4 regions of the Pseudarthrobacter defluvii genome follow, and region 3 is predicted to be linked to each of the others. Evidence: predicted binding sites of a transcription regulator. Region 3 holds the regulator's gene; each other region holds the start of a gene.

Region 1 (7,575 bases), 700 kb from region 3:
ACCGTGCTGCACGACCGGCAGGGCCCGTTCGGCCGTGCCGAACAGATCCTGACGCTTCGGAGGACGTGACCGGCAGCTATGGTGCCCTCCTGTATCGCTGAGTATCGTTGTATATCGTTCGCGATTGACAAAGGAGTTCATCATGCGTGCGTCATACCCTGCAGGCGGATTCGGTCCCGGTAATTTCGACGGGATGTGGCAGGCCGTCGAAGAGCTGAGGTCCAGGTTCGAAAAGCGGGTTGGAACCCGTGCCGGGAAAGGCGAGGTGAGGGCAGCCGTCCTGGCCCTGCTCGCTGAGCGGCCCATGCACGGTTACCAGATCATCCGTGAGATCGAGGAGCGCAGCGGCGGCAGCTGGAAGCCCAGCGCTGGTTCTGTCTATCCCACCCTGCAGCTGCTGGCCGATGAGGGAACCATCAGCGCCGAGGAATCCAACGGCCGGAAGATCTACTCCCTCACCGAAGCAGGCCGCGAGGAGGTGGCGGCCCACCACGGTGCTGCGCCCTGGGATCCGGCGGGCACCCAGTCCGGAACCGGAGTTGCTTCCCTCCCCAAGGCCGGGATCGAGCTGGCCCAGGCGGCAGCCCAGGTGGCCCGGATCGGTTCGCCGGAACAGGTGCAGCAGGCGGTGGCGGCGCTGGACGAGGCCCGGCGCCGGCTTTACGCCATCCTCGCCCAGGACTGACCCGGGTGGCGTCGACTGTCCAGGACAAGGCCGCCGACCCGCTGCCCACGCGCGAGCACCGGGGGCGCTACCGGCGCATCCTGGGCTTCGCCGCCCGGAACCTCGCCGCCACGTGGTGGTTCGAACTGTTCCTGCCGCGGATAGGACTCGGCCGGATCTCCGCGCGCACCCGCTCCAGCCGGATGGGCCGCTTCGCGCAGCGGTTCCACGACCTGGCCGTGGAACTCGGCGGCCTCATGATCAAGGTGGGCCAGTTCCTGTCCTCCCGGCTCGACGTCCTTCCACCGGAGATCACCAAGGAGCTGGAGGGGCTGCAGGACGAAGTGCCGCCGGTCTCCTTCCCGGCCATTTCTGCCCTGGCGGCACAGGAACTGGGGACACCACTGGCAGGCGTCTTCGCCACCGTGGACCAAACGCCCATCGCCGCTGCATCCCTGGGGCAGGCCCACCGGGCCCGCCTTAATGCCGATGACGCCGGGGACACGGGGCTCGATGCCGTGGTCCTGAAAGTGCAGCGCCCGGGCATTGGAGCCATCGTCGACGTCGACCTCGCCGCGCTCCGCAAGGTGGCCGGCTGGCTCAGCCACATCCGGCTCGTGTCCCGCAGGGCCGACATGCCGGCCCTTGTGGAGGAATTTGCCCAGACCAGCCTCCTGGAAATCGACTACCTGCACGAGGCCGTCAACGCAGAGCGATTCGCCGCGGATTTCGCCGGCGATGACCGCGTGGAGGTTCCGGGCGTGGTGTGGGAGCGGACCACCCGCCGCGTGTTGACGCTCGAGGACGTCACGGCCATCAAGATCACAGACGTCCGCGCCCTTCGTGCCGCCGGCATCGATCCCGCCGAGGTAGCGCCGGTGTTCGCATCCATCATGTTCGACCAGCTCTTCACCAATGGCTTCTTCCACGCCGACCCCCACCCGGGAAACATCTTCGTGACGCCCGTCCCTCCAGGGGCAGGGGAACTTGCATGGAAACTGACGTTCATCGACTTCGGCATGATGGGCGAGGTAACAGCCTCCACGCGCAGCGGGCTGCGGAAGCTGCTGATCGCCGCCGCTGCCCGCGACGGCAAGGGGCTTGTGGCGGCCATCAACGACGTGGGCGTTTTGATGCCGTCAGCCGACAGCGCGGGACTGGAGCGCGCCATGACACAGCTTTTTGCCCGCTTCGGCGGCATGGGCTTTGCCGAGCTGCGCGAAGTGGACCCGCGGGAGTTCCGCGATTTTGCCGTGGAGTTCGGCGACGTGGTCCGCTCGCTGCCGTTCCAGCTGCCGGAAAACTTCCTGCTGATCATCCGGGCCATGTCCCTGACATCCGGGGTGTGCAGTGCCCTCGACGAGCGGTTCAACCTGTGGGATTCGGTGGAACCCTACGCAGCTCAGCTGCTGCGGGACGAGCGCGGCAATGTGGTGCAGGATGTGGCCCGGCAGGCCATCGACGCCGCCGCCGTGGCCTTCCGCCTGCCCCGCCGGCTGGACGCCCTGGCCACCCGGCTCGAGGAGGGATCACTGCAGGTAGCCGTTCCGCGGCTGGAGCGGCAGGGTGCCCGGCTGGAAAGGGCCGTGCGCCGCTCAGCCTCCGCCCTGGTCTTCGGCGCCCTGCTGCTCGCCGGCGCCATCGTCCGCGTCGACGACCTGGTGCTAAGCAATGTGCTGATGGCAGCATCGGCCTTGCCGCTTTTGCACGCACTGTGGGTGGGGCGCCGGGGGCGTTAAGGCGCGTGCCGCCGTCGGGCGTACCCTAGGTGTGGCCTGTCCGGCCGCTGCCATCGAACCTGTCGCCACCGAAACCGTCGACGCCAAAGCCCAGGGAGCTTCGCAATGCAAAACACCGCTACCGGACTCCGCCCGCTCACCGTGGTGCGTCAGGACGTATCCCTTGGTGCGGGCCGCGATCTCGAATTTGGCCTCGAGCTTTTGGCCAGGGCCAGGAATGGCGGGATAGGGCCCACCCTGCGGCTGTACCGGCCCGCTCCCACCGTGGCGTTCGGGCAGCGGGACACCCGGCTGCCCGGCTTCGACGCCGCCGCCCGGGCCTGCCGGGAGAACGGCTTCGAGCCACTGGTCCGCAGGGCGGGGGGACGCGCTGCCGCTTACCACCGGGGCACGTTGGTGGTGGACCATATCGAACCGGACGCGGATGCCGTGGCCGGGTCCAAGGCGCGGTTCGGCTACTTTGGCGAACTTTTTGCTGCGGCGCTGCGAAGCGTGGGGGTGCAGGCGGCGGTGGGCGAGATCCCGGGAGAGTACTGCCCCGGTGAGTTCAGTGTGCACGGCACCGACCCGCTGGACGGCTCACGGCGCGTGAAGCTGGTGGGAACTGCCCAGCGGGTGGTCTCCGGCGGATGGCTGTTCAGCTCCGTCATTGTGGTGGAGGATTCGGCCCCGATCCGCAAGGTCCTTACGGACAGCTACGCGGCACTGGGCCTGGACTGGGACCCTGCCACCGCCGGTGCGGCCAATGACCTGGTGCCCGGCCTGGATGTGGCAGCTGTTGAGCAGGCCCTGCTGGAAACATATGCGGGCCACGCCGCCCTGGAAACTGCCTCGTTCAGCAGCCTGGGGGCATGACCCGCAAACGATTGTGCGGCGAGCGCCGCACGCGGCTATCAGGCGGCCAGGCGGCTCTTGACCTCGGCGGCTGACGGGTTGGTGGCTGCGGTGCCGTCCGGGAAGAGGACGGTGGGAACGGTCCGGTTGCCGCCGTTCAGCTGCTCCACGAGCTCTGCGGTGCCCTCCACCTCTTCGATGTTGATTTCGTTGTAGCCGATGCCCTGCGCATCGAGCTGCTTCTTCAGCCGGTTGCAGTAGCCGCACCAGGTGGTGGAAAACATGGTGATGGTGCCGGATTCGGGAGTGAAGTCCACAGGGAGCTCCTATACGTCGCTTGGAAGGTTTCCTTACATTCAACCGTAGCGCGGCCGCCGGTATTCCCCGCTGCCGCAGTGCCTGGGCGGCGCCGCATGACACTTTATGGCGGCCGGTGGCAAGCTGGTGCCATGTGTGGACGCTACGTAATGGCCCGTGCCGTGGGGGACCTCCTGGCTGAGTTCGACGCCGAGCTGGAGGACGAGGTGAGCATTCCGCCGTCATGGAATGTGGCACCCACCGACGCCGTCCCCATAGTGCTGGAGCGCCTGAAGGAGGACAACGCCGGGCTCAGGCAGGTACGGCAACTGCACGTGGCACGCTGGGGCCTGGTCCCGTCCTGGGCGAAGGACCTGAAAATCGGGTCCAGCATGATTAACGCCCGCAGCGAATCGGTGCTGGAGAAACCGGCGTTCCGTAAAGCCGCGAAGTCACGTCGTTGTGCAGTTCCGGCCGATGGCTACTACGAATGGAAGCAGGGCCCCGGGAAGTCCAAGCAGCCGTATTACGTGCACCCTGGCCAGTACCACGGACTGGTTTTCGCCGGCCTCTATGAATGGTGGAAGGACCCGTCCCTGCCCGAGGCGGAGCCCGGGCGGTGGCTGCTGTCCACATCCATCCTCACCGCGGACACGCCTCCGCCGGGGACGGAGTCCACCATCTTTGGGAAGCTGACGGAACTGCACGACAGGGTGCCCCTGCCCATGGACAAGGCCACCATGGAAGCCTGGCTGGACCCCCACGCCGATGACGCAGCCGGCCTCGTGGACCTGGTGCGGTCAAGGGTCAAGGATGCCGCCGCCGACTGGCAGGTTGATTCCGTGGGAAAGGAAGTGGGCAATGTGCGCAACAACGGTCCCGAGCTGATCCGCCCGGTGGAGGCGCTGTTCTAGCAGCCCCGCTCAAGGCGCCCTGCCTTCACACGGTGACCGTACCGCCGTCGTCCACTGCCCAGGTGGGGTTGTAGGCCACCTCCCAGCGGAAGCCGTCGGGGTCGGCGAAGTACCCCGTGTAGCCGCCCCAGGGCTGGGTGACCGGTTCGGCGATGATGGCAGCGCCCGCAGCCGCTGCCTCCTCCATGATCCTGTCCACGTCCGCCGGACTTTCCACGTTATGGCTGAGGGTGATGCAGGGGACACCGGACGGCGGATTCGTGCCTGCTTCGGCCTGCATCTGGCGTGCGTCCCAGAGGGAGAGCACCAGGCCGTGGTTCACCTGGATGAACAGCACCTCCCCGGCCGCCTCCCGGTGGACCGGCCAGCCAAGGCCGTCAATGTAGAAGGCGCGCGAATCCGCAACGTTGCGGACACCGAGGGAGATAAAGTCGACTCTGGGCTCCATGCTTCGATACTGTCAGACGATGGCGACAATTCAAGGAAACGACAGGGATGCCCGGGCCGACAAGGAACAGCTCGCGGCCGTCCGGATTGCCGTTGACGAGGTGGATGAGCAGATTGTCACCCTCATTGCCCGCCGCGAACGGCTGATCAGGATTGCCGGAACCCTCAAGGGGGATGACGCCGAGGTGCGCGCCCCCGGACGGGTGGAGCGCATCATTGAGCATGTCCGTTCCGCTGCGGAGAAAAAGGACATCGACCCGGACATCGTGGAGTCAACGTACCGGGCCATGATCTCCGCGTTCATTGAACTTGAACTGCGGATCCACAAAGAAAACAGCTGAACTTTAAAGTGTTGGTGGAGGTGGCTACAGGGCCTCCTCCACCGGCACTCCGTGCTGGAACTCCCGTCCGTCCGCCTCGCTGAAGGCAGAGATGACGTGCCCCTTTCCCAGCCCATCCAGCGCTGAAAGGGGAAAGCTCCCGGTAATGCTGTTGTCCGAATGGGACACCCCGGACAGGTCGTAATCCTCCTCGACCCCCTGGTCCCGGTTGAACGAGTAGCAGGCGATTGCCTCCCCGTTCATGAATTCAATGCACAGCCGCCGCTGGAATGAATAGTCCGGCGAGGCTCCCATCAGCCCCACCACGTAGGCGCCGGATTCCGGAATGGCGCCGTCGATATCGAACGTGGCAAGGATGGTGGAGTCCTGGGCCTTGATGCTTGCCTGCTTTAGGAGTGCGTCATCGGTACTCATGCCAACATCCTGCTCCCTGCCGCACGCTCCGTCCACCCCCGCCTATGTTTTGCTGCAGACGCGGCGTAGACTGGCAGTATTCGAATACATGTTCGAATAACCATTCCAGGTTTACCGTCCGGGGAGGCGCCATGGGCATGTTCAGCGAGTCCGTTGACGTGGTGTGCTCCGCTGCGGGCCAGCCGGAATCCCTCACCTGGGCAGGCCGGTCCTACACGGTCTGCGCCGAACCTGTCCGGTGGTACGAACGCCGGCAATGGTGGGCGGAGGACGCCAGGGCTCCATTGGGAAGCGGGCAGGGCGTGGTGGACCACGAAATCTGGCGCATCCAGGTGATCCCAAGCCGGAATCCACCCCGCCCCGGGGGTCCCAATGATCCTGCCGGTGCAGAAACCCTCACCCTTGACCTGTCCCGCCACATCCCCAGCGGCCGATGGCGGCTGCTGCGGATCCATGACGCGCTACGCCCCAGAACTGCCTGAAACAGAACAGCATGAGCTTCACCCACCTACACGTTTCCACAGCATTCAGCGCCCACTACGGCGTCTCCTGGCCGGAGGAGCTGGCCATGGCAGCCGCCGCGGACGGGGCTACTGCCCTTGCCTGCACCGACAGGGATGGCCTGTATGGCACCATCAAGCACCTCAAGGCCTGCATGGCTGCCGGCATCGATCCCATTGTGGGGGTGGACCTGGCAGTCTTTGACGACGACGGCGATCACCGCACGCAGGTAGCCGGCCGGGTGGTGGTGCTGGCCAGGGGCAATAACAACGGTGCCGGTTACCGTGCGCTCTGCAGGCTGGTATCCGATGCCCACGCCAGGACATCGGGGAAGGCCGGGGGAGCGGTCCCCGCGGCAGTCACCCGCGCCGAACTTGCCTCCCGCACCCTGGACCCCCAAACCCTCAAGCCGGTGCTGACCGTCCTGCTCGGACCTGACTCAGACGTCGGAAGGGCCATGGGTGGGCGGCGGTACCTGCGCCCCCGAACCCTGTTCAAGCAATGGATCGACGCCATGCCCGCTGGAACAGTGGTGGCGGAAATCGTCTCCCAGCTCAGCGCACCGGGTACCTCGTTCAGCACGGCCCATGCCGTCCGCATGCTCAGGCTCGCCGAGGAGCACCATGTACCTGCCATCCTCACCAATGCCGTCCGCTACTGCGCTGCCGATGGAGCCCCAACTGCCGACGTCCTGGACTCTGCCAGGACCTTGAAGTCCCTACCGGAACTGGCAGGAGAGCCGCTGCTGCAGCCAACCGGACAGGGATGGCTTAAAACCGGGGAGCAGATGCTGGCCCTGGGGAAGGAGATCATTTCCGCTGCAGGTTATGGTGCCGCGGACCTCAAGCAGCTGATGGCCCAGACCGAGGCGCTCGCCGATCTTTGCCGGATCGACCCCACCACCGATATGGGCTGGAAACAGCCAGTTGTCCCTGAGGCGTCAGTCATTGGCATCAACCAGGATCCGCACGCCGAACTCATCCAGCGCTGCCATGCGGGAATCGGCAGGCGGTTCCCCGGTGTCAGCGGCAAGGCAGAGAAGGACATGCTGTTTCGGCTTGACCATGAACTGGGCATCATCAACAACCTCGGATTTTCCTCCTACTTCCTCACGGTGGCGGAGGTGTCCCGGATGATCCAGGACATGGGGGTCAGGGCGGCTGCCAGGGGATCGGGGGCCTCCAGCCTGGTCAACTACCTGATTGACGTCAGCCATGTGAACCCCCTCCAGCACGACCTCATTTTCGAACGGTTCCTTTCCAACGACCGCGCCACCCTTCCGGACATCGACATCGACGTCGAAAGCGCTGAACGCCACAACGTCTACCGGCGGATCTTCGAGCGGTTCGGGTCAGAGCGGGTCACCCTGATGAGCATGCAGAACGGATACCGGGCGCGGGGGGCAGTGCGCGACGCCGGGCTGG
Region 2 (7,575 bases), 1.4 Mb from region 3:
GAGGACCTGGCCGGGACATCCAAGCCGACGGAAAAGACGGATGTTCCGAACCCGGCAGACCCCAATGACGACGTTGAAGTGCACTCGTCCCTAAGCGAAGGGTCAAACGCGATGGAGGCGGAGAAGCAGAAGGCCCCCGGCCTCAAAACAGGGGCAGCGCCGGCTCCGGTGTCCAACAGCCCGCTGGGCGGGGACGTCGACGGGACGGACAACGACAGGGCACACAGCGACATGGCACGGCACGACCGGAAGCAGAACGAGGAGATGGACGACGGCGGCCTGGCCGGCGATGCGACGGCGCCCACCGAAACGGACCGCGGCTAGTCCCTCGACAGGTTCAGTAAGCCGGGCGGGGTTCAGCCGGTCGGGTCGTTGGTCCCCGGCGCATCCCGCCACTGGCCGCGGGCCCGCAGCACGTCGCGGAGCAGGTCCGCCCGGTCCGTGACAATCCCGTCCACGCCAAGGTGGAGGAGCCGGCGCATTTCGGCCTCTTCATTGATGGTCCATACGTGCACCACCAGGTTCAGTTGATGGGCGCGCCGGATGAAGCCGGCAGTGACTACAGGTATCCGCCCATACCGGACGGGTACCTGTAGTGCGTGCACGTCACGGAGGACCCGGCCCATGAGCCGCCGGAACACCGGGCGTGGCAGTACCGGGCCCAGCAGCGTGAAGAGGGCGTTCGAGGCCACTCCGGCGGACGAAGCCACCGGTTGGCTGAGCAGCTTCAGTACCGCCCGCCGCCGGCGGTCCGAAAAACTGGTGACCAGCACCCGGTGGTGCACCTGGTTCCGCTCGATGGCGGCCGCGGTGCTGCGGACCGAGCCCCAGTCCTTGACGTCCAGGTTGAGCCGGGCACCGGGAAGCTCGGCGACCAATTCGTCGAAGGTGGGAATGGGCACGCGGCCGTTGATCCGGGCCTTTGCCACCTCCGCCGCGGGCAGTTCCGCCACCCGGCCGTTGCCGTCCGTCACCCGGTCCAGGGTTTCGTCGTGGAACAGCAGCAGCACGCCGTCGGACGTTGTGTGGACGTCCGTTTCAAGGTAGCGGAAGCCAAGTTCGACGCCGGCGCGGAACGCGGCCATCGAGTTTTCCAGCCCATCGGCGGAGAACCCGCGGTGGGCCATGGCGATGGGCAGCTGCCGCCCGGCGTCGTCCGGGTGCTCGAAGAAGGGCAGGGTCACACTGCGAGCGTACCCGAGGCGCGAGGCCTTCAGTCAGCGCTGCTGCAGTTCAGTCGGTGCACGGAAGGATGTCCACGCCGTCGCTGCAATGCAGCAGGGTGCGCCCGCGGCCGCCGTCGAGGTGGACCCAAACCGCCGTGTGGTCCGGCGTGATGGTGTCCACCACGCCGCTTGACTCAAAGCCGGGTGAAAAGAGGACCCGGACGCGGTCGCCTTGGCGCAGCTGCTTCCAGTGCGGGGCCGGTGTTGCTGCGCGGAGCGGCCCATCGGCTGCGTGCTGCTTGGTGCTTCTTGCCATCGTTACCCCCTTTGAGCCGGCGGAGGTGCCTGCTCTCCACGCTTCACGCTACGGCGGGAAGGTAAACGCCAGGTGAGCGCAGGCTGGGAAAACGGTGCCGCCGGAGCCGGCAGGGTAGTTTCAGGAAAACTGGACGCCCAGGGAAGCGAGCCGGGCCTCCAAAACCTGGGCCACGCCGTCGTCGTCAAAATGCGGCGCCTGCTGCCCTGCCGCGCGGATGGCCTCCGGGTGGCCGCTGGCCATCGCATAGCCGTGTCCGGCCCAGCGGAGCATCTCGATATCGTTGGGCATGTCCCCGAAAGCCACCACGTCGGCCGCCTCAATGCCCAGGGCGGACGCATACTCTGCCAGGGTGACAGCCTTGTTGACGCCGGGAAGGGACAGTTCCAGCATCGCGACGCCGGGCGAGGAGTGGGTGGCGGCGGCCAGGTGCCCGACGGCGGGAGCCACCTCGGCGAGGAAGTCGTCAGGCGTGCCGTCGCGGACGATGGCGAGGAATTTCACCACGGAGTCGTCGCGGGTGAGCGTGTCCTTCAGCGGCGCGGGGGTGAATTCGGCGAGCAACTCGCTGGATTCGTTCTCGATGAAGCCCGGTTCCAGGTGGAAGCCGGTGAGCGTCTCCGCGGCGAACAGCGCCGCCGGGCGAAGTTCTTTGATAATGCTCCGCACTTCCATGACGGTGTTGATGGCCAGGGCGCGGGCAGAGACCAAGCGGTCCGCCTCGAGATCCCACACCACCGCGCCGTTGGAGCAGATCACGCGACCAGTGTGGCCCAGCTGCTCTTCGAGGGGGTGCAGCCACCGGGGTGGGCGGCCGGTGACAAAGACGAGTTCGACGCCGGCGTCCCGGCAGGCGTGGAAGGCGCGGACGGTGCGGGGGCTGATTTTGCCGTCGTGCCCGAGGATCGTTCCGTCGATATCGCTTGCTACCAGCCGCATCCTGCAAGTCTACGTGGGCGTTGGGCAGCTGGCGTTCGCTGGAAGGCGGCAGGCCGCCGTCGTACCTGCTGGGGAAGAACTCCCGCGCCTGCTGGACGCGGATCTGCCCTTTCCATCAGCGGATGATCGCAGCCGATTCCACGGAATATAGCCGGGCGTAATTCAGGCACATGCTCAGCCCTTCATCGGCGGGTACCCGGTTGCCGGTGAGGACTAACGGGTCGCCAGCGGTAATCCGGGGGCCGGCGGGCAGGACGAGTGTCCCGCCGCTGAGGCTGGTTCCTGCGGGGAAGATCAGCGTGTAATCGTCCCCGCCCTCCGCCTGCAGGATGACGCACCCTGCCCCGTCCCTGTCCAGCGTGCCTTTGAGCTCCGCCGCAGGTCCGGGAGCGGATGCCTGGCCGGTATTGACCACCGCCTTCAGTCCGCCCGTTCCCTGCAGCACAGTGGCGGTAAGCGCTGGGGAGGCTGGCACCAGCCGGAAGGCGTAGCGGCCGTTGGCGCCGTCCGCAGGGCTCATGAGGAACTCCACTCCCAGGATGGAAAGCGTCACCTGGGCTTTGAAGACGGCACCGTCGCAGGGGACCTGGACGGGCACGAGGACCTCGCCGCCGGCCTGGGTGGCGAGCGACAGCTCCGTCTCCGTTGGACCCTGGCAGGTGAAGTGAACGTCGTAATGGCCGGGTTTTGCCGCCGCAAAGCCGTAACTGACTGTGGTGCTTGACATGGTGGCCCCGGCGAACTGGCCTGGCAGCTCGAGCTGTAGCTGCCGGCGCGACCATTCCTGCATGGCCTGCACCTCTGCCGGGCGCGGATCCTCCGCGTGGCCGGTGGCCACCTCCTGAGGTGCCGTTGCCGCCGTGGCTGACGGCTTCGCCGGTTGCCCCTCCGGCGGCCCGCTGTACTCGCAGCCCGTGAGCGCGGCGAGCATCACTGCCGGAACGAACCAAAACCTCAAGAACCGCATCGTTTCCCCCCCAGAGCCGACGGTGCTCCCAGCCTAGCCCCTCGGCGCCCCAGCCTTGAGGAGTGTCCGTTGTCAGCCTCCGGGGCTACACTGAAACTATCGAACATATTTTCGAATAAAGGTGTGTTGTGGGCGTTGTTATCGGTCCCCGCGTGATAGATGCGGGTGCCTCGTTGTTCTCGGTGCTGATCTCGCCGGTGGCGGTGGCGGCCGGGTTTCCGTCGCCCGCACAGGACTACTTCGACGGCAGGATCGACCTGAATGCGCACCTGATCAAGGACATCACCAGCACCTTCGTGGTCCGGGTGACCGGGGACTCCATGGAGGGAGCGGGCATCAGCGACGGTGACGAACTGATCGTGAACCGCGCCCTGGAACCCAGGGACGGATCCGTGGTGATCGCGGTGCTGGACGGGGAACTGACGGTCAAGCGCCTCCGCATCACCCGCACCGGAGTGGTGCTCCAGGCGGAGAACCCCAAGTACCAGGACATCCACGTCCCCGCCCTGTCCGAGCTGACCATCTGGGGTGTTGCAACCAGGTGCCTGCACCATGTCTGAGCTGCGCAAGGGGTGAGAATTGCCGTGGCCAAGCCTGCCGTCATGCCGCAGATGCCGCAGATCGCGCACGTGGACGTCAACTGTTTTTATGCCTCAGCCGAGCGCGCGTTCGACCCCTCCCTTGAAGGGCGCCCGCTGGTGGTGCTGTCCAACAACGACGGCTGCGCGGTAACCCGTTCCCCCGAGGCGAAAGCCCTGGGCATAAACACCGGTGAACCCTGGTTCAAGCTCGCGCCGCGGGCCAAGGAATGGGGCCTGGTGGCAAAGTCCAGCAACTACGAGCTGTATGGGGACATCAGCGCCCGTGTGATGGAGCTGTTGGGCAGGTACTCGGCCTGGCTGGAGGTTTACAGCATCGACGAGGCGTTCCTGGGCGTCAAGGGCGCCCCGGATGAGCTGCTGTCCCTTGGCCGGAGGATAAAAGAGGCAGTCCGGCGGAACGTGGGGGTTCCCGTTTGTGTGGGCATTGCGCCCACCAAGACCCTGGCAAAACTCTGCAATAAATGGGCCAAGAACAATCCCGCTTTTGGCGGGGTCTGCCTGTGGGAGTCGGTTCCGGCTGACGTGCGGGAGGGTTTGATGGGCCGTTTGCCGGTGGATGAGGTCTGGGGCATCGCCGGGCGGCTCAGCAAGCGGTTGAACGTTTTGGGGATTTTCACCGTCCTGGACCTGATCCGGGCGGATCCCGTGATGATCCGGGACAAATTCTCCGTGGTGCTGATGCGCACCGTCCTGGAACTGCGCGGCACACCGTGCATCCCCATGGAGGAGGAACGGATTGGACGCGACCAGTTGATCTTCTCCCGCTCCTTCGCCACGCCTGTAGCCACTGCCGCCGGCCTCCGTGAGGTCCTCAGCATCTACGGTCAGCAGGCGAGTGCCAGGCTCTCAAAGCACGGGCTGCAGGCGAAGGTCCTGACGGCGTTCGCTGCCACTTCCCCATTCAGGGTCAACGAACAGGCTTATCCCTCTGTGTGCGTCTCGTTGCCCATGCCCACGGCGGATCCGCTGCTGCTCACCAAGGCCGCGCACGCCCTGTTGCCCCACATCCGCGAAGGGCTGAAGTATGCCAAGGCGGGTCTTATGCTCACAGACCTGCGGCCTACGGGAAACCAGCCGCCGCTGGAGCCGTTCGAAAACCGGCATGAGGAACGCGGCATCGGGCCCCTGCTTGAGGACGTGGGCCGTCGCTTCGGGCGGGGCTCCATCGGGTTGGGGCATGCGGGCATCAGGTCCGGATTGGACTGGACCATGAAACGGGACATGCGCTCGCCCCGGTACACCACGCACTGGGACGAACTCCCCCTGGTCAAAGCGGCCTGAAACGGAGCAGGTCCCGCCGCCGGCGCATTGCCGGCGGCGGGACCTCGTTACTGCCTGGGCGGTTTTGTCTGGACGTTTCCTGCCTAGACGCGCCGCCGGGCCGTGACGAAGTGGAAGATCAGGACGACTACTGCGACGACCAAAAGAATGTGGATAAGGCCGCCACCGATGTTTGCGAGCAGTCCGAGAAGCCACAGAACGGCGATGATAATGGCGATCCAAAGCAACATGAGAGTCTCCTTGACTAGTTTTTCAAAATCCCCATGCCGGGCACGTACCCACCAAAACGGCAGGTGAATCAACGCAGGTCAATCAGGAAAAGCCGTTGCTGACCGCAGTCGCTGCCGGGGCCTGCTGTATTGGCCCCGAATCAAGACGTCCCGCGTCGAATTTTGACGCCCCGCTACGCCGCATTGAGGGTTCGCGTCGCCCCGTGAACGCCTGCTACGGCAGTGATTGTGGGGCCGCTGGGTGCTCCGTAACCTCGTCTCAGCATCCGCCCCAGCAAAGGACTTCACCATGGCAAACTCGCAGGACAACAGTCCCCGGAACCAGCAAGGTTCCACCCGGATCGTCGCCGGCCAGGCGGCCGAGCCCAAGCGCCAGCTTGGGCTGAAGATCGGCATCGCGGCCGCCGCCCTGGCGCTCATCGGCGGCGGTGCCGCGGTCGCCTCCGCCGTCAACAACGCCGCCCCGGTCGCATCACAGGAGACTGCTCCTTCCGGCAACCCCGCTGCGGAGCTGAAGCTCGGCTACTTCGGCAACGTCACGCACGCGCCTGCCCTGGTGGGCGTCAGCAAGGGCTTCATCGCCGATGAACTCGGCAGCACCAAACTCAGCACCCAGGTCTTCAACGCCGGCCCTGCAGCCATCGAGGCGCTGAATGCCGGCGCCATCGACGCCACCTACATCGGACCCAACCCGGCCATCAACTCGTTCGTCAAAAGCCAGGGACAATCCGTGAACATCATTGCCGGGGCTGCTGCCGGCGGCGCTCAGCTGGTGGTCAAGCCGGGCATCAGCTCCGCTGCCGACCTGAAGGGCAAGACCCTGGCTTCACCGCAGCTAGGCGGCACGCAGGACGTGGCCCTCCGTGCCTGGCTTTCAAGCCAGGGTTACAAGACGAACGTGGACGGCAGCGGTGACGTCGCCATCAACCCGACGGAGAATGCCCAGACCCTCAAGCTGTTCCAGGACGGAAAGCTCGATGGCGCGTGGTTGCCTGAGCCGTGGGCATCACGTTTGGTGCTGACCGCCGGAGCCAAGGTGCTGGTGGATGAGAAGGACCTGTGGGACGGCTCGCTGTCCGGCAAGCCGGGGGAGTTCCCCACCACCATCCTGATCGTGAACCAAAAGTTCGCCGCCGACCACCCGGACACCGTCAAGGCGCTGCTGAAGGGCCACGTGAAGTCCGTTGAGTGGCTTAGCTCTGCATCCGCTGGAGAGAAGGCCACCGTCATCAACGCCGCACTGAAGGAAGCCGCCGGCGCGGAGCTCAAGCCCGACGTCATCGACCGCTCGCTGAAGAACATCGTGTTCACCGTGGACCCGCTGGCCGATACCTACGGGAAACTCCTGGCCGACGGCGTGACTGCCGGCACCACCAAGCAGGCCGACATCAGCGGCATCTTCGACCTGCGCGCGCTCAACGGCGTCTCGAACGAGAAGACGTCAGCTGCAGGGCTCGGAAAGGAGTAGCCCCACCCACATCGATTGCTCCGTAAATGTCCTTTTGAGCGTCCAAAACGGCATCTACGGAGCAATCGATTTCTCATGGGAGCCTTTTTGCGGAAATCCTTCGTATTTCCTGAGCCCGGAGTGGGAAGCCCGCCACTAGGCTGAGGGGGTTGCCCTGCGGCGGGCGGCCAAGGATTGGGGGACGCCGGTGCACGGTTTTGGGACAAACAGGGATTCGTTGCCGGATAAGTCAGGCGGCTTTCTCCCGCCGAACGTCCGGCGTTCTGCCAGCGGACGGGTCCCGCAGTGGGCCATCGATGAGGCTTTGGGAAAGGCCGAGCCGCCGGCGCCTTGGCGCACTCCTGAACCTTCCCCGCCTGACCTGCGGAAGTTCGGGCGCCGGCCCCGGAAGCAACAGCGCCGGCCCAAGCGGTCGGTGCAGTTCCGGACCATGCTGGGGATCGCCGTCGTGGTCTGCCTGTACTTCACGCCGACGTTCTTTGACCGCGCGGTCCTCCCAGTCACTGCCCCGTACCTGCCCGGCGCCAAGGTGCCGCCGCCAGGCGTGGAGGCCGCCCCGTCACCCTTGGGCAAGCCGCCGGCCAGCACCGGTTCAACGGCATTCGT
Region 3 (7,575 bases):
CCTGCGCTCTCCGTGAGCATGGGGAATCCGCACACAGTGGTGGCCCTCGCCGAACTTTCCGAACTGGCCGGCACCCGGCTCTTCACCGCGCCCAAGGTGGACCCCGTGCCGGCGAACGGGACCAACGTGGAGTTCGTGGTTCCCGCGGAGCCGCTGGTCCATGACGGCGTAGGTTCGGTGACCATGAGGGTGCATGAGCGCGGGGTGGGGGAGACGCAGTCCTGCGGAACGGGAGCCTGTGCTGCCGCCGTCGCCATCCGGCACTGGGCCGGAGCGGAAGCCCCGGATGCCTGGCGGGTCCACGTTCCCGGGGGCGTGGTGGGCGTGAAGTTCTTCGCCGGTCCCGGCGGCCACGAGCATGTCGAACTCAGCGGCCCCGCCGTCATTGTGGCGAGCGGGACGCTCTCGTAACCTTCAGGATCCGGAAGGACTTGGACGTTGACTCCCGGGTCACGGTGAACGAATCATCCAGTTCCGCAGCCAGCCAGCGCTGAAGCGAATCCGAACCCAGGTTCTTCTGCACCACCAGCCATGCCGTCCCGCCGTCGGCCAGGCGCGGCAGCCAGAGCTTGAGCAGGGCGTGCAGCTCGTCCTTGCCGATCCGGATCGGCGGGTTGGACCAGATGGTGTCGAAGCGTACGCCCGGGTCCACCTCCTGGGGCGTGCTGGCAACGACGTTGGACAGTCCCAGCGCGGCGGCGTTTTCGTTGGTCAGGGCGATACAGCGTTCATTGACGTCCACGGCGTAGACCTTGGACCCGGGGGCCAGCAGGGCCATGGTCAGCGCAACGGGACCCCAGCCGCAGCCGATGTCCAGGAGGTTGCCTTGGGGGTTCGGATCAGGAACCTCGGCCAGAAGCACGGCAGTGCCTTTGTCGATCCCATCCGGACTGAAGATGCCGGTGGAGGTGTGGAGGCTGCGCGGCTTGCCCGCCAACTCCACCTTGAGTGGCTTACGGGTGAAGGGGCCGGCGGGGGACGTGCTGAAATAGTGTGCTGACTCCATAACTCGCCAGAGTAGTTCCCCTTGCAGCGTAAAGGGAAACCGCGCTGCAGCCCCTCTGCTACGCTGGAACGCATGTTCCTGATCTTCGAGTAGCCGGCACGGGCCACGCCCGTCCCGCAGCCTGTCCTCTTGCGACAGTCCGTCCCGCAGCGACGCAGGTTCCACGCCTTCCGCTTGCGCACCGGCCAGACCACCCAGTCTGCCCGGCCGCCGGACAACACTCGAACGTCAGCCTCCTGCTGCACGTCCCGCCATTCTCCGGCCCTTTCCCGCCGTGCCGCCGTTTTAAGGCGGCATTCCCAGCCCGGCATCGCAGCCGGCGCAGACCATCAGGAGAACCATGACCGCAGGCCGTCAGCCCAGCGCGAATACTTTCCAACTTCCACCCAATCAGCACTATTCTGGAATTGCCGAATCTTCAAAGGAGACCATGACCAGCCAGCCCAACACCGGTTCCGATCCAGCCGCCCAGGACATGAGTCCGCAGGAAATCCAGGCTGTTATCGACCGGATCCTCGCCAAGGACGTACCGGCCAAGAATGTCAGCACGCCCCGGGGTGAGGGCAGCGGTGATGGAAAAGCGGTGCTTGGCAGGGCCCAGGCTATTTCCCGCCTCGACGAAGAACATTCAACGTACGACGGCGACCAGCAGGACCTTGAGGAACGTCGCGCGCTGCGCCGCAGGGCCGGCCTGTCCACCGAACTGGAAGACGTCACCGAAGTCGAATACCGCCAGCTGCGCCTTGAGCGGGTGGTCCTTGCCGGTCTCTGGTCCGAGGGAACCCTTGCCGACGCCGAAAACTCGCTGCGTGAGCTGGCCGCCCTCGCCGAGACCGCGGGTTCGGAAGTCCTCGACGGGCTGGTGCAGCGCCGCGACAAGCCGGACCCCGGAACCTTCCTGGGCTCGGGCAAGGCACAGGAACTCAAGGACATCGTGATGTCCACGGGAGCGGATACCGTGGTGGTGGACGCCGAACTGGCACCTTCGCAGCGGCGTGCTCTTGAAGACATCGTCAAGGTCAAGGTCATCGACCGGACTGCCCTGATCCTGGATATCTTCGCCCAGCACGCCAAGAGCCGCGAGGGCAAGGCGCAGGTGGAACTCGCCCAGCTGGAATACCTGCTTCCGCGCCTGCGCGGCTGGGGTGAGTCGATGTCCCGCCAGGCCGGTGGCCAGGTCGGTGGCGCCGCCGCCGGCATGGGCTCCCGTGGCCCCGGTGAAACCAAGATCGAACTGGACCGGCGCCGCATCCGTACCCGCATGGCCAAGCTGCGGCGTGAAATCGCCGCGATGAAGCCCGCGCGCGAAACCAAGCGGGCCAACCGCCGTCGTAATGAAGTGCCCTCCGTGGCCATCGCCGGATACACCAACGCCGGCAAGTCCTCCCTGCTCAACCGCCTCACCGACGCCGGGGTCCTCGTGGAGAACGCGCTGTTTGCCACGCTGGATCCCACGGTCCGCAAGGCGGAAACCGCCGACGGCCTGGGCTACACCCTGGCCGATACCGTGGGATTCGTCCGTTCGCTGCCAACCCAGCTGGTGGAGGCTTTCCGCTCCACGCTCGAGGAAGTGGCGGACGCGGACCTGATCCTGCACGTGGTGGACGTCTCGCACCCCGATCCGGAAGGCCAGATTGCTGCCGTCCGGAAGGTCTTCAGCGAAGTCGACGCCCGGAAGGTGCCGGAGATCATCGTGCTGAACAAGGCTGACGCCGCCGACCCCTTCGTGGTGGAGCGGCTGAGGCAGCGCGAACCGCGCCATGTGGTGGTCTCAGCCCGCACGGGCGAAGGGATCCCGGAACTGCTGAAAGTCATCAGCGAATCCATTCCCCGGCCGTCGGTGAAGATGCAGCTGCTCATCCCGTACGACCGCGGCGACCTGATCAGCAAGCTTCACGAGTCCGACGCCGAGATCCTCAGCATGGACCACGTGGAGGCCGGCACCAGGGCTGCCGTCATGGTCCGGGAGGGCCTGGCGTCCGAACTGGAACCCTTCACCGTCAATGACTGACACCGCGGCGGACGAAGCCGCGCAGACGGCCGGCGAGCAGTTCGTCATCGAACTGCTCGACCGGGCCGTCGCAGGCATGGGTGGACAAAGCCGCACTGGACAGCACGAAATGGCCCTGCAGGTGGCCCGCGCCATCGAAACGGGCAACCACCTGCTGGTCCAGGCGGGCACCGGCACCGGCAAATCGCTTGCCTACCTCGTGCCGCTGATCGCCCATGCCCTGGAAAGCAACAAGCCTGCGCTGGTCTCCACGGCCACGCTTGCCCTGCAGACCCAGATCGTGGGCAGGGACCTGCCCCGGCTCCTGAAGAACATCACCCCGGCACTGGAACGTCCGGTCAAGGTCGCCTTGGTCAAAGGCCGTTCCAACTACGTCTGCCGCCACAAGCTCGAAGGCGGTTTTCCCTCCGAGGAGCCCTCCGAAGGGCAGCTCTTCTCGCTTGGCGAGGACACCAGCGTGCCGCACTTTGCTGCGTCCGTGGGCGGACCCTCCTCGCAGCTTGGGAAGGAAGTGGTCCGGCTCCGCGAGTGGGCGGAGAAAACGGCTACAGGGGACCGGGACGAATTGCTCCCGGGCGTGACCGACCGCGCCTGGCGGCAGGTCTCCGTAACGTCCATGGAGTGCCTGGGCGCCCAGAAATGCCCCATGGCTGCAGAGTGCTTCAGCGAACTCGCCCGGCAGGACGCTGCCGAAGCGGACGTCGTGGTGACCAACCACGCCATGCTCGCCGTCAGCGCCTTCGAAGGACTTGCCGTCCTGCCTGAATACGACGTCGTGGTGGTGGACGAAGCGCACGAACTCCAGGACCGGGTCACCGGAGCCGTGTCGGGGCAACTGTCCGTCGCGATGGTGCACGCCGCCGCTGCCGGTGCACGGAAACACACCGCCATCACCGTTGATGCCCTCAACGCCGCCGCCGCCAACCTTGAGCTGGCCCTCGCCGGCGCACCGAATGGCTTGCTTCCCAATGGCCTGAACGATGAACAGCTGGACTGTGTGGACCAGCTGCGTGAGGCCTGCCGGGCTGCACTGTCCGATTCCAAGGGGGACAGCAACACCACGGCCGACGGCGGCCGGCAGCTGGCCAGGTCCCGCCTCATGCTCATCCTGGAACTATGCGAGCGTCTGGTAGCCGCCCGGGAGAACCGGGAAGTGGTGTGGTTCTCCCGCGCCAGCACCTTCGACCCCGGCCAGGGCTACTCGCAGCCGGATGAGAATGCACCGGTGCTGATCAACATTGCCCCGCTGTCCGTCGCCGGGCGGCTGCGGGAAGGGCTCTTTGCCGACCATACGGTGGTGCTGACTTCCGCCACCTTGGCCATCGGTTCCGCTTTCGAACCCGCTGCAGGAGGGCTGGGCCTTCTCGGCGACGGCGCTCCCAGCTGGACCGGCGTGGACGTCGGCTCACCCTTCGACTACCCCAAGCAGGGCATCCTCTACGTCGCCGGACACCTGCCCAAGCCCGGCCGCGGCGTGTCCCCGGAGGCGCTGGAGGAACTGGAAGCACTGATCAAGGCGTCCGGCGGGGGAGCCCTGTGCCTGTTCTCCTCACGCCGCGCGGCCGAGGAAGCTGCCGACGCCCTCCGGCCCAAGCTGGACATGACCGTCCTCTGCCAAGGGGAATCGACCATGACTGCCCTGGTTAAGCAGTTCGCCGATGAACCGGACACCTGCCTTTTCGGAACCATGTCCCTGTGGCAGGGAGTCGACGTCCCGGGCGGTTCCTGCCGGCTGGTGGTGATTGACCGGATCCCGTTCCCGCGACCCGACGATCCGCTGATGACGGCGCGGTCGCGTGCCGTGGCGCAGGCGGGCGGCAATGGTTTCATGTCCGTTTCAGCCACCCACGCCGCGATCCGGCTGGCCCAGGGTGCCGGGCGGCTGATCAGGTCAACGGGAGACAAAGGTGTGGTGGCCGTACTCGACTCGCGGCTGGCTACCGAGCGCTACGCCGGATTCCTGCGGGGCGCCCTGCCTCCGTTCTGGGCCACCACTGACCGCAGCAAGGCGCTGGCAGCCCTCACCAGGCTGGGCGCGGACGCGCTCCGATAGACCCGGAAGTGCCCCAGGCCCGCCGCGGTAAAACAGGGGCGGACCTGGGGCAGATTAAGGCACTTTTCGGATGTGGGTTTGGGCCGGCCAGTACGCGCCGGGGGCAACGCGCTAGAGCGAACGCAGGACCGAGACGACTTTGCCCATGATGGTGGCGTGGTCGCCCAGGATGGGTTCGTACTGTGTGTTCTGGGGGAGCAGCCAGGTGTGGCCGTCGCGCTGGCGGAAAGTTTTGACCGTTGCTTCGTCGTCGAGCAGCGCAGCAACGATATCCCCGTTGGCGGCGTCGGCCTGGCGCCGGACCACCACCCAGTCGCCGTCGCAAATGGCGGCGTCCACCATGGAATCGCCGGCCACCCGCAGCATGAAGAGTTCGCCCTGGCCCACGAGCTGGCGGGGGAGCGGCATGACATCCTCGACCAGCTGTTCGGCCAGGATGGGACCGCCGGCAGCAATCCGGCCCACAAGCGGAACCATTGCGGTATCGAGCGCGGTGGGCAGTTCGGTGACCGATGCACCCGCACCGGCTGGCTGCGGTGCAGGAGAGTTGCCTGCTGCCTTGCCGGAACCGCCGTCCAGCGTGAGGGGCATCAGCACTTCCATGGCGCGCGGCCGTTTGGGATCGCGGCGCAGGTAACCCAGTTTCTCCAGCTGGGAGAGCTGGTGCGTCACGCTGGACAGGCTTGCCAGCCCCACGGTATCGCCGATTTCGCGCATGGAGGGCGGATACCCGTTCTCATTGACCGAGCGCTGGATGGTTTCGAGAATCTTCTTTTGCCGGGGGGTCAGGCCCTTGGCAGTCCTCTTGCTTTGCGGGGCGGTCCTGCCCCCGGCGGCTGCTGCTGCCATATTCGCCAATGCCTTTCGCTTGCCGCCGGATCTTCCACCCCGGTGCTGGTCTGCATGCACCGCCGGAAGGACTCCCACTGTCATTGTCAGACCCTGCTGTTCAACTTCAGGGGTGGTTGTTCTTTGGTTTCAAAGCTAGGCCAGCCGCATTGCTTTTTCAAACATTTGTTCTAGCGAGTCTCGACATTGTTCGTTGATAAGTGCTAAAACTTAACAAGCAAAGGTCGAACATGTGTTCTAACCAGCGCATGCCCTATTCGAAAACGTGGCCGGAGGAAGTTCCGGACCGCGGTCTGAATGGTCGGGGCAGCCGCGGGTGGACACCCGGGCAGCACGGCAGGTCCAGGAGGGCTCAGTTCATGTCAGCTTCATCTCGTCACCAGGTTTCAGCTTCACCCGCGCCCCTTCGGCTCACCCGGCGGGGACGGATCGTCCTGATCGGAGTTCCGCTGGTACTCCTCGCGGTTCTCCTGCTGTCGCTGTCGGGGTTCTTCAACTCGCCGGCCAAGGCCTCCGACTCCGCGGCGGACCTGGCGGTGACACCCACGGTCACCGTAACGGTGCAGCCGGGCCAGTCGCTGTGGACCATCGCCGGTGCGGTTGATCCGGACCGCGATGCCCGCGACGTGGTCGCGGATATCGTTCAGCTCAACAACCTCAGCGCCGGATCCGTCCTGCCGGGGCAGCAGCTGTTCGTCCCAACACACTGAAGCTCGCTCTCCGCCCGGCGCCAGGCTGTCGAGGCACACGCCGAGGGCGAACAAGACCCGTCACATTTTCCGGTCGTTGCCGCGGCAACTAAACTGTTCAGGTGAACGACCAGCTAGAGCGTCTGAACCGGCTTCCCCTTCGCAGCAACCTTCGCGGGCTCACCCCTTACGGGGCGCCCCAACTGGACGTCCCCATCCTTCTGAACGTCAATGAAAACACCCATGGTGTCCCCGCCGACGTGCGGGCAGCCATCAGCGCCGCCGTAACTGAAGCGGCCGCAGGCCTGAACCGCTACCCGGACCGGGAGTTCACCGAACTTCGGAAAGCCCTGGCGGAGTACCTCGGGCATGGCCTCGACGAGACCAACCTATGGGCAGCCAACGGCTCCAACGAGGTCCTGCAGCAGATCCTCCAGGCCTTCGGCGGCCCCGGACGCACAGCCTTGGGCTTCCCTCCCACGTACTCCATGTACCCCCTGCTGGCCAGCGGGACCGACACGCAGTACATCACCGGAGAGCGCGCCGAAGGATACGACCTGAGCGCAGAGTCAGCCGCGCGCCAGGTCAAGGAACTGCAACCGAACATCGTGTTCCTCTGCTCGCCCAACAATCCCACCGGGACCGGGCTCGGCCTGGATGTCGTGGAGGCTGTCTACGAGGCCGGGGAGGACAGCCAGGCCATTGTCATCGTGGACGAGGCCTACCATGAGTTCGCGCACGACGGCACGCCCAGCGCGCTGACCCTGCTTCCCGGCCGGGAGCGGCTCATCGTGTCCCGCACCATGAGCAAGGCGTTCGCCCTGGCAGGCGCCCGCCTTGGCTACATGGCTGCCGCGCCGGAAGTCACCGACGCCCTGCGGCTGGTGCGCCTGCCCTACCACCTCTCAGCCATCACGCAGGCCACCGCGCTTGCCGCCCTCGAACACCGCGAGGCGCTGATGGCGGA
Region 4 (7,575 bases), 1.7 Mb from region 3:
TGGAGACGGATGTCCCAGGTGAGGCCGCCGTCGGCGTCGCGGTGGGCGATGAGCGTCTTGCGGCGCTCCGGCTCCAGCGAGCTCAGCAGCGGGTCGTTGGCCAGTGCCTCGGTGTCCTCCGGCAGGTAGATGCGGGTGAACAGCCGGTTGGTCAGGCCGCGGGCGAAGAGTGCCACGGAGATGAACGGGGCCGCACCCGGCTTGGTGGGGCCGGGGTTGACGGTGGTGAAGGTGAAGACGCCGGAGTTGCCCACGGCGCCGCGGCCCCAGCCGGTGAAGGTGTAGCCGTCGCGGACCAGGGAGCCGGTGCGCTGGACAACCTTGCCGTCGGCGTCCGGCTGCCAAATCTCCAGGATGGCGTCCGGGATGGTGTGGCCGGCGCCGTCATAGACCGTGCCCTGCAGGCGGATGGAGCCCGGAAAACCGGGAGGCAGCAACTCGTTGTCCTTCTCGAACGGGAGGGCGTAGCCGTAGAACGGGCCCACGGTCTGGCCGGGGGTGGGTACCAGTTTGGTGCTCATCGTTCCTACTCCTCATCTCCGGCGTCGCCGTATGCTTCGTTCTCGGTCCAAGTGCGCTTGGGGCCGGTCAGGACGATGTCCCAGTTGTACCCCAGGGCCCACTCCGGTTCGGTAAGGCTGTGGTCGTAGGTGGCCACGAGGCGGTCGCGGGCGTCCTGGTCCACGATGGTCTGGTAGATCGGATCCAGCGGGAAAAGCTGGTCACCCGGGAAGTACATCTGGGTGATGATCCGCTGGGTGAACTCGCTGCCGAACAGCGAGAAGTGGATGTGCGCCGGCCGCCAGGCATTCAGGTGGTTCTTCCACGGGTAGGCGCCGGGCTTGATGGTGATGAAGCGGTAGGAGCCGTCCGCGCCGGTGATACAGCGGCCGATGCCCGTGAAGTTGGGGTCGATCGGGGCGGGGTGCTGGTCCCGCTTGTGGATGTAGCGGCCGGACGAGTTGGCCTGCCAGATTTCCACGAGCTGGCCCGCCACCGGGCGGCCGTCGCCGTCCAGGACCTTGCCGGACACGATGATCCGCTCACCCAGCGGCTCCCCGTTGTGCTGGATGGTCAGATCCGACTCCAACGCGTGCACGTCCTGGTGCCCGAACGCCGGCGAGAACAGCTCAATGGTTTCCGGGTCCGCGTGTTGCAGGCTCTTGGTGGGATGGCGCAAAATGCTGCTGCGGTAGGGCGGGTAGTCCAGTCGCGGCTGGATTTCCTGCCCGGCACCGTCCTTGAGGGCCCGCTGGTAGGCCTCGCCGATGGCGGTGATCTCTGCACTGAGATCCGCCTGCGACTCGACGGCCTTGTCCAGCTGGTGGGCAGCCTTTGGTTCGGCCGGGGGCACGAGTTCCTCCGACTCCAGCTCCTCGGTGATGTTTTCCGACACGGCTGGCTCCTTTCTGATCTGTTCGGGTTGCTTGGCTTGTGGTTTAGGGGGTGCGGGTCCAGGTGCTGCGGTGCAGCGAGTCGTACTGGACCGCGTGCCGCACCGGGGCGTTCGGCGCGCCGTAGCCGTCGTAGTTGCCGCGGCGTTCCACCATTTCGAAGAACACGCTGCCCACGGTGGCGGTGTAGAAGTGCAGGAATTCCCCGTCCGCGTCCCGGTCGAAGAGCAGGTTGAGCTCCTGCAGGGTGGCCAGGAATTCCGGCTCAAGATCAAACCGGGCGTCCAGGTCCTCGTAGTAGTTGGCGGGGATCTGCAGGAATTCCAGGCCGCGGTCCCGCGCGGCGCGGGCAGTCGCCACGAGATCGTCCACAGCGAAGGCGATGTGCTCCTGGTAGGTCTTGCGGGCCTCGTTCCGTGCCTGCTGGATGGGGGCGAGGTTCAGCACCAGCCGCACCGCGCCGTCGGAGGTCTGCATGACCTGCGAGCGCACCAGGCCGCTGGGGCTGGGCACCTCGGCAAAGGGCTGGGGTTCCAGGGCCAGGGCACTGGTGTAGAAGAGGACTGCCTCGTCGAAGTGCTGCCACGGCTGTGCGAGGTTGACGTGGTCAATGACCGCGCTGGCGCCCGCGGAGGGGTGTTCCAGCCCTTCGCCGAACTCATGCGTCCATGCCGCCGTGCCGTCGGGGCTGCCCTGGCACAGGAAGATCTCAGTGGAGTCCGGCGCTGAGATGCCTTGGAATACTTCCTCGTCCGCCTGCACCTTGCGGGCCACTACGGGGGCCTTGAGCTGCTGGGCCCGGGCGGACGCAATCACGGGGGAATCGACGTCGAACCCCAACGCGGCAATGGCCGGCTCGGCGTGCTGCGCGGCCTGTTCGTTGATGATCACCCGGGCCTGGCCCATGGTCCACAGCTGGACATCCTTGGTCCGGTGCCTGCCCTCGAACGCGAAGCCCAGCTGGCCCAGGAGCTTCTCCAGCTGCGCGGTGTCGTCCGCCTTCACCTCGGCGAAGTTGAAGCCTGCGGGCTCGTTCACCTTGGGCAGCGTGGCCAGCTCCATGGGATAACGACGACGGAGGGCGCCTCCGTTGCCCGGCGCGTCTGCGGCGGAGGTGCTCAGCCATTTTGCGCTTTGCTCCTCCAGCCAGATCAGGGACCGCATGGCATCCACCGCGGTGCGCTCGACGTCCGACTGGCGGAAGACGTCGTTGAAGACCTCCAGCGACACGGGTCCGGTGTAGCCGGCGCGGACCACGTGGCCCATGAACTTGGCCAGCTCGAACTGGCCCTCACCGGGGAACACCCGGTAGTGGCGGCTCCATGACAGGACGTCCATGGAGAGCTTTGGGGCGTCCGCCACCTGGACAAAGAAGATCTTGTCCGCGTTGATGTCCTCGATGGGCGCAGTGTCCCAGTCCCGGCTCAGGATGTGGAAGGAGTCCAGGCAGGTTCCCAGGTTGGGGTGGTCCACCATCTCCACCAGCCGGTAGGCGTGCTCGTAGTCGTTGACGTATTTGCCCCACGCCAGGGCTTCATAGGCCACCTTGACGCCGTGGTCCCCGGCCAGACTGGCAAGCTGTGCCAGCTGTTCGGCCCGGACAGCGTCATCGTCAATTGTGGCGGTGGCAACGTTGGAGCACACCAGGATGGTGTCCATGCCAAGGCGGGCCATAAGCTTGAACTTGGCCTCTGCGCGGCGCAGGTTGGCCTTCAGCAGGTCCGGCGTGACGCCGTCGAAGTCCCGGAACGGCTGGTACAGGTCCAGGCCAAGCCCCAGGTCGGCTGCCGTCTTCCGCACGTCCTCGGGGCTGAGCGGGGAGGTGACCAGGTCCTGTTCGAAGATCTCGATGCCGTCGAAGCCGGCGATGGCGCAGGCCTGCATCTTTTCCTTCAGGGTGCCGGAGAGGCAAACCGTGGCGATTCCGGTGCGCATCAGGCGGCCACCTCCTCGGCGGCCACGAGCTCCAGGAAGTGGCTGCGCATGCGCGCCGGGTCTGCCTCGAGCCCGGTGAAGATCCGGAAGGCGTCGGCGGCCTGGCCCACGGCCATCCGGCCGCCGTCCAGCACCTCGCAGCCCTTGGCGCGGGCGCCGCGGACCAGTTCGGTGTCGATGGGGCGGTAGACGATGTCCGCCACCCAGTGCCGGGACTCCAGCAGGTCCAGGTCCAGCGGGACGCCGGGATGCGCCGCCATGCCTACGGGGGTGCAGTGCACCAGGCCGTCGGCCAGGCGCATCAGCTGCGGCAGCTCCGCCGTCGTGCGTGCCGTGATGGTGCTGTCCGGGAAAAAGCCCTGCAGCTCGGCAGCCCTGGCGGCGGCTCGGGCGGGGTCCATGTCCACGAGGTCCAGCGTGCGCACGCCGGCGGTGAGCAGGGCGTAGGCGACGGCGGATCCTGCGCCGCCGGCACCCAGCTGCACCACGCGGTCCAGTTTCGCACCGGGCAGGCCGGACGCCAGGGCTGCAGCGAAGCCGGAAAAATCCGTGTTGTGGCCGATGAAGCGGCCGTCGCGGATAACCACCGTGTTGACGGCGCCCAGCCGGCGGGCGTCGGGGCTTGTTTCGTCCAGGTGCTGCAGGACCAGCTGCTTGCAGGGATGGGTAATGTTCAGGCCATTGAAGCCCAGGGTGCGGGCACAGTTCAGGATGCTGCCCACTGATTCGGCGGTTAGCCCCAGTTCCAGCAGGTCGATGGGGCGGTACAGGTAGCGCAGGCCCTGCACGTCACCTTCCCGCTCGTGCATGGGCGGCGTGAGCGACGGCATCACGCCATCACCGACCAGTCCCACCAGGTAGGACTCAGTTCGATTGCTCATGCGTGCAGCTCCTTTGGTACAGCACCTGGCAGCGGCGGAACTTTGCCGCGCTGCGGGTGATAGGGATTACGGTACATCAAATGTTCACTTATCGCACTCATGTTCTAGATGCGAACAAGTGTGATTTTGGGGCAGGCCCTTATCTCGGGTCCTGCTACCGCTGCGGCAGCCGCGCGGCCAACTCGGCGGCGGCTTCCTGCAGCAGGGGCACGTGGGCGATCAGCTCGTCCAAGCCCAGGCGGAAGACCGGCACGGCAGTTGCCAACGAGGCGAAGGCGTGCCCCTGGTCGTTGAGCAGCGGTACGGCCACTGCGCGCATTCCGGCTTCGTTTTCCTCGTCCATGACGGCGTAGCCCTGCCCGCGAACTTGCTCGATTTCAGCCCTGAAGGCGTCGCGGTCGGTGATGGACTTCCCGGTGAGCGCCTCCAGCGGGAGCTCGGCCAGCAGCTTTTCGCGTTCCGCGTCCTCCGCAAATGCCACCAGGGCCTTGCCCACCGCGGTGGTGGAGAGTGAGCCGAGGTGGCCGGGGTCGCTGGTGACGCGGAAGGTCTGCGGCCCGTCCACCTTGCTGACGGTCAGGTGGTGCAGGCCGTCGCGGACGCTAAGGATGGTGGCCTCGCCGGTCCGCTCGGTGACCCGGCGGAGGATGGGCATGGCCGTCCCGGCGAAGCCGTGGTGGTTGGAGACCCGCTGGCCCAGCTGGAAGATCCGCAGGCCCAGGTGGTAGCGGCGTCCATCCGGCTCATAGTCAACGAAGCCGTCACGGGTCAGGGAGCCGAGCAGGCGGTAGGTGGTGCTGAAGGGAAGTTCCGCCCGGCGGGATATGTCCGCGGCGGTGGCGCCGCGCGGTTCGTCACCCAGCAGGACAAGCAGGCCAAGGGCCTTGCCCACCATGTCCGTGCGGTCGGCAGGACGCGCGCCGACCTTCCCCTCCGGAGGCATGGCGTTCACGGGTTCCGCGATGGGGGCTGCGACAGCGGATTCTTCATTGGCCGCTGTGGTTTGGTTCACACTCATAGCTCAATGTTGCCACAATGTGAGAGCTACTTCTAGATAGTGATTATTTTTCTTGACAGGTGACAGCCCTCACAGTCATAGTTTCTGTATCGCACAAGTAGCTCCCACCATGTGGCTATTTATGCCGGGTCTTTTCCGGACTCCAGCCGCATCGCGCCCCGCCCGCACCAAGGCAGCGGCGGCTGCGACCCCCCAGATCCATCCGCGACAATGTCGTCACACCAAAGGAACACCATGAGCAAGACACTTCCGTCCGCAGGGGCAGGTGCCCTCACGCAGGCCGGGACGCCCCGGAAGGCCGCCCTCGCCAGCTTCCTCGGCAGCGCCGTCGAGTACTACGACTTCTTTATCTTTGGCTCCGCCGCCGCCCTGATTTTCCCCACGGTCTTCTTCCCCAGTGCCGATGCCAACGCCGCCATCATGTCCTTCGCCACCTTCGGGTTCGCCTACGTGGCACGCCCCGTCGGCGCCATCATCCTGGGCCACTTCGGTGACCGGGTAGGCCGCCAGAAGGTCCTGATGTTCACCCTGGTGCTCATGGGTGCGTCCACCTTTGTCATTGGCTGCCTCCCGGACTTCCGCACCGTTGGCTGGTGGGCTCCGGCCCTGCTGGTGCTGGCCCGGCTGTGCCAGGGCCTCTCCGCCGCCGGCGAGCAGGCCGGCGCTTCCTCCATGACCCTGGAGCACGCCCCGGACAACCGCCGTTCCTTTTTCACCTCCTGGACCCTCACCGGAACCCAGGGCGGGCAGATCCTCGCGGCCCTGGTGTTCATTCCCGTCCTGGCCCTGCCGGATGAAATCAAGTTCGGCATCGGGTGGCGCATCCCGTTCTGGCTCAGCGCCGCCGTGGTTGTGGTGGCGTTCCTCATCCGCCGCACCCTCCACGAGCCGCCCGCGTTCGAAGAGGCCCGCAAGACCGCGCAAATCGCCAAGCTCCCGGTTGCCGACCTGCTCAAGGGCCACTGGCGCGACGTCCTCCGCGTGATCTGCTGCGCCTTCATCGCCGCCGTCTCCACCGTGTTCGGCACCCTGGCCATCAGCTACGCCAAGACGGTGGCCGGCGTTGACGGCACCACCACCCTCTGGCTGGTGGTGGCTGCCAACATCGTGGCTCTGGGCACCCAGCCGCTCTTCGGAATGCTCGCGGACAAGATCGGCCGCAAGCCGGTCTTCATCTACGGTGCACTTGCCAGCGCGATCCTGACCCCCGTGTTCCTGCTCAGCCTGGAGTCCGGCAGCGTCCCGCTGATGTTCCTGGCCGCCATCGGCTACTTCTCCGGCGGCTACGCAGCCGCCAACGCGGTGTGGCCGTCCTTCTACGCGGAAATGTTCAGCACGAAGGTCCGCTTCTCCGGCCTGGCCATCGGCACCCAGCTGGGCTTCCTGATGGCAGGGTTCGCCCCGGCGATCGTGGCCGCCATGGGCGGCATCAAGCCCGGCGGCTGGGTGCAGATCTCGATCTTCACCGCCATCATCTGCGCCGTCGCCGCGGTGTCGGCGCTGACCGCCAAGGAGTCCTTCCGGACCCCCACCAAGCAGCTCGGCCTGAAGTAGGAGCGCCGCCGCGCACAGACTGGCCCAGTTTTCAGGCCGGAGAGCCCGCCATTCCCCCAAATGGCGGGCTCTCCCCCGTTAAAACTGGGCCAGTCCCGGCAGCGGCCGCTACCCCCGTCCGGTCTCCAGCACCGAGGCCAAGTCGAAGTTCACCGGCTCCTCGAGCTGCTCATAGGTGCAGGATTCCGGGTCCCGGTCCGGGCGCCAGCGGTTGAACTGGGCCGTGTGGCGGAAGCGTTCGCCCTCCATGTGGTCGTAGCGGACCTCCACCACCAGTTCGGGCCGGAGCGGCACGAAGGACAGGTCCTTCCCGGCGCTCCACCTGCTGCCTTCGGCGTTCCGCGGGGTCCGCTCGCCTTCTTCCTGCTTGCCCCAGGCCCACGGGTGGCCTTCGAAGTCGGTGACCAACGGCTGAAGCTGTTCGAACAATTCCTGCCTCTTCTTCATGGGGAAGGCGCCGATCACGCCCACGCTGGCCAGGCCGCCGTCGTCCTTGTACAGGCCCAGCAGCAGGGAACCGATGGCGTCCGGCCCGCTCTTGTGCAGCCGGTATCCGGCCACCACGCAGTCAGCGGTGCGCTCATGCTTGACCTTGAACATCACCCGCTTGTCGGGCTCGTACCGGCCGTCCAGCCGCTTGGCCACGATGCCGTCCAGCCCGGCACCCTCGAACTGCTCGAACCACTGAGCGGCGGTGTCCTTGTCCGTGGTGGCGGCCGTCAGGTGGACGGGTGCCTTGCTGGCCGCGAGCGCCTTCTCCAGCGCGGCACGACGCTCGCTGAAAGGCCTGCCG

Evidence for each region. Region 3 encodes LexA, which represses DNA repair genes until DNA is damaged. Its sites were predicted from a motif close to TCGAACANNTGTTCGA; they were not measured.
Region 1: JCQ34_RS10250 (DUF6504 family protein) is a predicted target of LexA. The motif match lies at 5,731-5,746, and genes of this name have one in related genera.
Region 2: JCQ34_RS00690 (LexA family protein) is a predicted target of LexA. The motif match lies at 3,488-3,503, and genes of this name have one in related genera.
Region 4: JCQ34_RS19060 (shikimate dehydrogenase) is a predicted target of LexA. The motif match lies at 4,302-4,317, and genes of this name have one in related genera.

What each region holds. Positions count from the first base shown of each region.
Region 1 covers NZ_CP066362.1:2,230,692-2,238,266, reverse strand. The annotation lists gene JCQ34_RS10295 (thioesterase family protein) at 1-69, shown strand, start outside; gene JCQ34_RS10290 (PadR family transcriptional regulator) at 143-685, shown strand; gene JCQ34_RS10285 (ABC1 kinase family protein) at 691-2,403, shown strand; gene JCQ34_RS10280 (lipoate--protein ligase family protein) at 2,509-3,258, shown strand; gene JCQ34_RS10275 (mycoredoxin) at 3,297-3,554, opposite strand; gene JCQ34_RS10270 (SOS response-associated peptidase) at 3,687-4,448, shown strand; gene JCQ34_RS10265 (VOC family protein) at 4,474-4,896, opposite strand; gene JCQ34_RS10260 (chorismate mutase) at 4,916-5,236, shown strand; gene JCQ34_RS10255 (hypothetical protein) at 5,261-5,650, opposite strand; gene JCQ34_RS10250 (DUF6504 family protein) at 5,782-6,132, shown strand; gene JCQ34_RS10245 (DNA polymerase III subunit alpha) at 6,144-7,575, shown strand, end outside.
Region 2 covers NZ_CP066362.1:136,569-144,143, reverse strand. The annotation lists gene JCQ34_RS00715 (hypothetical protein) at 1-324, shown strand, start outside; gene JCQ34_RS00710 (glycerophosphodiester phosphodiesterase) at 357-1,184, opposite strand; gene JCQ34_RS00705 (hypothetical protein) at 1,234-1,482, opposite strand; gene JCQ34_RS00700 (HAD family hydrolase) at 1,603-2,421, opposite strand; gene JCQ34_RS00695 (hypothetical protein) at 2,537-3,379, opposite strand; gene JCQ34_RS00690 (LexA family protein) at 3,517-3,948, shown strand; gene JCQ34_RS00685 (Y-family DNA polymerase) at 3,991-5,271, shown strand; gene JCQ34_RS00680 (lmo0937 family membrane protein) at 5,355-5,501, opposite strand; gene JCQ34_RS00675 (ABC transporter substrate-binding protein) at 5,791-6,969, shown strand; gene JCQ34_RS00670 (matrixin family metalloprotease) at 7,385-7,575, shown strand, end outside.
Region 3 covers NZ_CP066362.1:1,533,255-1,540,829, forward strand. The annotation lists gene dapF (diaminopimelate epimerase) at 1-411, shown strand, start outside; gene JCQ34_RS07070 (class I SAM-dependent methyltransferase) at 383-1,006, opposite strand; gene hflX (GTPase HflX) at 1,437-3,017, shown strand; gene JCQ34_RS07080 (ATP-dependent DNA helicase) at 3,010-5,070, shown strand; gene lexA (transcriptional repressor LexA) at 5,182-5,919, opposite strand; gene JCQ34_RS07090 (LysM peptidoglycan-binding domain-containing protein) at 6,279-6,629, shown strand; gene JCQ34_RS07095 (histidinol-phosphate transaminase) at 6,731-7,575, shown strand, end outside.
Region 4 covers NZ_CP066362.1:4,099,322-4,106,896, forward strand. The annotation lists gene pcaG (protocatechuate 3,4-dioxygenase subunit alpha) at 1-521, opposite strand, end outside; gene pcaH (protocatechuate 3,4-dioxygenase subunit beta) at 527-1,396, opposite strand; gene JCQ34_RS19055 (bifunctional sugar phosphate isomerase/epimerase/4-hydroxyphenylpyruvate dioxygenase family protein) at 1,440-3,329, opposite strand; gene JCQ34_RS19060 (shikimate dehydrogenase) at 3,329-4,210, opposite strand; gene JCQ34_RS19065 (IclR family transcriptional regulator) at 4,365-5,228, opposite strand; gene JCQ34_RS19070 (MFS transporter) at 5,463-6,782, shown strand; gene JCQ34_RS19075 (ATP-dependent DNA ligase) at 6,891-7,575, opposite strand, start outside.